DNA from 2 places in the Fictibacillus sp. WQ 8-8 genome. Region 1 is predicted to be linked to the other one. Evidence: a T-box and tRNA genes for the amino acid it is inferred to sense, from the RefSeq annotation. Region 1 holds a T-box; the other holds one or more tRNA genes.
What was found. The T-box of region 1 lies ahead of trpS (tryptophan--tRNA ligase). A T-box ahead of a tRNA ligase gene usually reads a tRNA of that ligase, here a tRNA-Trp.

Region 1 (2,594 bases):
GCTTTTCTCCAAGCAAATACATAATCATTTGCCGTTACTTTTTCACCGTTGCTCCAAACAGCGTCATCACGAAGTTTGAATACCCATGTTTTACCGCCGTCTTTTTCTTGCGGCTCTTCAGCAGCACCAGAAAGGACTGGCTGATCTTTGTCATCTAAAGTGTAAAGACCTTCGTAAACGTTGTTTGCAACGTTTAGAGATACAGAGTCATCCGCCATGATGTTATCAAGGTACGGAATTTCTGATGAGTCTAACAGGTTAAGCACCTTTTCTTTAGATGAACTACCATTACCTTCAGATGCATTGCCATTTGCTTTGTCATCTTTACCGCTCTTTCCGCTACACGCAGAAAGAAAGACGCTCAATACGAGCACGATCGTTAGAAGTAACGACCATTTTGACTTCTTCATGAATTGACCTCCCCTTTTTCTGTTTACCTAATTAGTGGACCAAAGCTTCGTGAATTATCAGACATTTTGCCCACAACCGTATTATACAAGTTTTCTAACTATTATGCATATACTTTTTTTTACGACTTTTACAAAAAGCCCATAATATTTACGTTTTATTAACAAAAAATAGGAATAAAGACCTATTATTGTCCGTCGTTTTCTTTCTGTTTTTAAGACAGTAATTTCCAGAATGTTTGGTGATATATCCTCCTTTATTACCCCATATTTTTTTCGCCCTCCCGCTGTTTTGAATCAAAAAGCTCACTTCAAGAAGATCGACAGGGGGATTTACTAGGTAAAAAGTATTACTTCATTCGTGAATTTTCATGTTAAAATGTATAAAACAAACTTGAATTTTTCAGATAGGAGAAATTTGATGTCACGCTTGACTTCCTCATTGTTATTAACCGCGGGATCCATAATACTTTCGCTCATTATAGAGCTTGTCTCTGAAAAAAAGATCCACCTCATTCATTTAGTGAACAGCCTTTTCATGGTTTCCCTCGCCCTCCTTTTAATTGGCTTAACCCTTTTTGTCATCAGGGGAGGATTATTCGATCTGTTTTCCAGGACACTGAAAAAAGTTATGAAGAGTTTCTCTAAGTCTGCAGAGTATGCAAGCAGCCATGAAACCGAATCGAACTTCTATCTTTCAGAAAGAGTATCAGGAGAATTTGTTTTTCCGCTCCTCTCTTCGGGTCTTTTTCTGTTTGTGGTCTCTAGCCTGGTTGCAATTCTGTCTTAAATTTACTATACTTATTTTAATTGAATGATCTTGGCGATGATAAAGAAAAGTACATGTTTTTGAAGCTCTCAGAGAGCCTGTGTGTGGTGTAAACAGGCAGTGAATAAGCATGGAATGGGCTTTTGAGCTCCTGTCTGAACTTACAGTAGGAACAGGCGTGTTTGTCCGCACGATAGAATGGTCACCGTATGACAGTACGGCTTTGAGAGATTCTTTATGAATAAGTAAGGGTGGCACCGCGGTCCATTCGTCCCTTTTAATGGGATGGATGGGCCTTTTTGTATTGATTTTGAAGTAAAAGGAGAAGGATATTTTATGGCAACTATATTTTCAGGCATACAGCCAAGCGGTACGATCACACTTGGCAACTATTTAGGAGCACTGCAGCACTTTGTAAACTATCAGGAAGATAACCACTGTTACTTCTGTGTGGTAAACCAGCATGCAATTACAGTTCCGCAAGACCCGGTCCAGCTGAAAAAGAACAGCCGCAGCCTTGCCGCCTTATACCTGGCTGTTGGAATTGACCCGGAGAAGTCTACACTATTCATTCAGTCTGAGGTTCCTGCTCATACGAAGATGGGATGGATATTACAGTGTATCGCTTATATTGGAGAACTTGAACGTATGACTCAATTTAAAGACAAATCCAAAGGAAAAGATGCTGTTTCTGCAGGGTTGCTGACATACCCGCCGCTGATGGCTGCTGATATCCTGCTGTATGGAACTGAACTAGTTCCTGTTGGGGATGATCAGAAACAGCACATTGAGCTTACAAGAGATCTTGCAGAACGTTTTAATAAAAAGTACCGTGAGATCTTTACGATTCCTGAGCCTCGAATTCCCAAAGTCGGTGCGAGAATCATGTCCCTCGTTGATCCGGTTAAAAAAATGAGCAAATCAGACCCGAACGTGAATGCCTTCATCTCTATTTTAGATAATGAAGCGGTCATCACAAAAAAGATCAAGCGTGCGACAACTGATTCAGAAGGTATCGTTAGGTTTGATAAAGAGAATAAGCCAGGAATCTCAAATCTCTTGACAATCTACTCTCTTTGTTCCGGAGAGTCCATTTCCGAGTTGGAGACCAAATATGAAGGAAAAGGTTACGGAGATTTTAAAGAAGGCACAGCTAAAGCGATCATTGAACGTTTACAACCGATTCAAGACCGGTATTTCAGCCTCATCGAATCTGATGAACTTGATCAAATCCTTGACCAAGGGGCAGAAAAAGCCAACCGGGCAGCAAACAAAATGCTGAATAAAGCAGAGCGTGCAATGGGCTTGGCCAGAAAACGAGTGTAAAACCCGGAACACGTGAAGAAACCTCCACTTTAAGTGGGGGTTTCTATGTGTTTATTGAAGTTTGAATCTCGCGGAAAAGCAGTTGTTAATTT
Region 2 (2,131 bases), on a different contig from region 1:
TCAACCTCCCAAGCAAATATAAGGAACACGATTTTAGGAACACGATTCTTACTTATTTTAGTCGTATTGATGAACGCAAAAAAAGACCTCTTACAAGTGTAAGAAGTCTTTTATATACATGCTGATTAGTTATGTAATGGTACCGGTGGTCGGGGTCGAACCGACACTCCCAAGGGAACACGATTTTGAGTCGTGCGCGTCTGCCAATTCCGCCACACCGGCATGCAATTAATCATTAGGCAGTTAAGTTATAAAATATTATGGTGCCGAGGGCCGGACTCGAACCGGCACGATAGTCACCTACCGCAGGATTTTAAGTCCTGTGTGTCTGCCAATTCCACCACCCCGGCGCTGGGGAATTATGTAGTGGAGGCGGCAACCGGATTCGAACCGGTGGATAAGGGTTTTGCAGACCCTGGCCTTACCACTTGGCTATGCCGCCAGAAACAAACAAGATAATATGGAGCGGAAGACGGGATTCGAACCCGCGACCCCAACCTTGGCAAGGTTGTATTCTACCACTGAACTACTTCCGCATTGATGGCTGGGCTAGCAGGATTCGAACCTACGAGTGACGGAGTCAAAGTCCGTTGCCTTACCACTTGGCTATAGCCCATCATATGGGGCGACTGATGGGAATTGAACCCACGAATGCCGGAATCACAATCCGGTGCGTTAACCACTTCGCCACAATCGCCACATGGCAGGGGCAGTAGGAATTGAACCCACACCAAAGGTTTTGGAGACCTTCGTTCTACCTTTAAACTATGCCCCTAAATTGTTAATGTGCAACTAAAATTTAGATGGTGGAGGGGGACGGATTCGAACCGCCGAACCCAAAGGAGCGGATTTACAGTCCGCCGCGTTTAGCCACTTCGCTACCCCTCCATGAGAGACAAATCCTATTTTAATACAAATTCATCTATTCTTCAAGAAGAAATTTCTTACAGTTCTTGAAAAGAAAAGTGGTGCCGGCTAGAGGACTTGAACCCCCAACCTACTGATTACAAGTCAGTTGCTCTACCAATTGAGCTAAACCGGCAAAAAAAATGGTGGCTCGAGACGGAATCGAACCGCCGACACGAGGATTTTCAGTCCTCTGCTCTACCGACTGAGCTATCGAGCCAAAATGGCGGACCCGACCGGGGTCGAACCGGCGATCTCCTGCGTGACAGGCAGGCATGTTAACCACTACACCACGAGTCCATTTTGGTTGCGGGGACAGGATTTGAACCTGCGACCTTTGGGTTATGAGCCCAACGAGCTACCAGACTGCTCCACCCCGCGATAATATTAAGCTTACGGACGATATGTCCGAGTTAATGACTGTCTCTTCCTCTACAAGCAAATTCTTGAATGTAGAAAAAGTTAAGTATTAATGGTGGAGGATGACGGGTTCGAACCGCCGACCCCCTGCTTGTAAGGCAGGTGCTCTCCCAGCTGAGCTAATCCTCCGAAAAAGTTATATGTATAAAAAATGGTGACCCGTACGGGATTCGAACCCGTGTTACCGCCGTGAAAGGGCGGTGTCTTAACCGCTTGACCAACGGGCCATATGTTGAAAAGTTATGGCGGAGAGCAAGGGATTTGAACCCTTGATACGGCGGTAACCGTATACACGATTTCCAATCGTGCTCCTTCGGCCACTCGGACAGCTCTCCAAAATATGGCTCCACAGGTAGGACTCGAACCTACGACCGATCGGTTAACAGCCGATAGCTCTACCACTGAGCTACTGTGGAATAATATAAGCCTGGCAACGTCCTACTCTTACAGGGGGAAGCCCCCAACTACCATCGGCGCTGAAGAGCTTAACTTCCGTGTTCGGTATGGGAACGGGTGTGACCTCTTCGCTATCGCCACCAGACATATTTTGAGGTATATTCCCTCAAAACTAGATAACTTTCCATCCAAACTTTCACTGATGCTAACGTCCAGCTCCATGAACCATATCCTCGAGGTCGTTTCAATCCCTCCTACGAACACCAAAAACGTGTTCTCGTCAGGATCTCCAACGCTTGTCGGATATAAACGGTTCATACCGCTTTTGTTAATAAGGATAAGCCCTCGACCGATTAGTATCTGTCAGCTCCACGTGTCACCACGCTTCCACACCAGACCTATCAACCTC

Region 2: it encodes a tRNA-Trp, which carries the amino acid that the T-box ahead of trpS (tryptophan--tRNA ligase) is inferred to sense. The anticodon was not compared.

Annotation. Positions count from the first base shown of each region.
Region 1 covers NZ_JAMXKG010000003.1:448,538-451,131, reverse strand. The annotation lists gene M1K46_RS07660 (peptide ABC transporter substrate-binding protein) at 1-410, opposite strand, end outside; gene M1K46_RS07655 (DUF3899 domain-containing protein) at 829-1,197, shown strand; T-box leader at 1,225-1,455, shown strand; gene trpS (tryptophan--tRNA ligase) at 1,513-2,502, shown strand.
Region 2 covers NZ_JAMXKG010000006.1:340,967-343,097, forward strand. The annotation lists tRNA gene M1K46_RS15975 (tRNA-Leu) at 138-222, opposite strand; tRNA gene M1K46_RS15980 (tRNA-Leu) at 262-350, opposite strand; tRNA gene M1K46_RS15985 (tRNA-Cys) at 368-442, opposite strand; tRNA gene M1K46_RS15990 (tRNA-Gly) at 462-536, opposite strand; tRNA gene M1K46_RS15995 (tRNA-Gln) at 542-616, opposite strand; tRNA gene M1K46_RS16000 (tRNA-His) at 622-697, opposite strand; tRNA gene M1K46_RS16005 (tRNA-Trp) at 702-775, opposite strand; tRNA gene M1K46_RS16010 (tRNA-Tyr) at 805-888, opposite strand; tRNA gene M1K46_RS16015 (tRNA-Thr) at 967-1,042, opposite strand; tRNA gene M1K46_RS16020 (tRNA-Phe) at 1,051-1,126, opposite strand; tRNA gene M1K46_RS16025 (tRNA-Asp) at 1,131-1,206, opposite strand; tRNA gene M1K46_RS16030 (tRNA-Met) at 1,211-1,287, opposite strand; tRNA gene M1K46_RS16035 (tRNA-Val) at 1,380-1,455, opposite strand; tRNA gene M1K46_RS16040 (tRNA-Glu) at 1,479-1,553, opposite strand; tRNA gene M1K46_RS16045 (tRNA-Ser) at 1,570-1,661, opposite strand; tRNA gene M1K46_RS16050 (tRNA-Asn) at 1,668-1,742, opposite strand; rRNA gene rrf (5S ribosomal RNA) at 1,752-1,867, opposite strand; partial or broken rRNA gene M1K46_RS16060 (23S ribosomal RNA) at 2,056-2,131, opposite strand, start outside.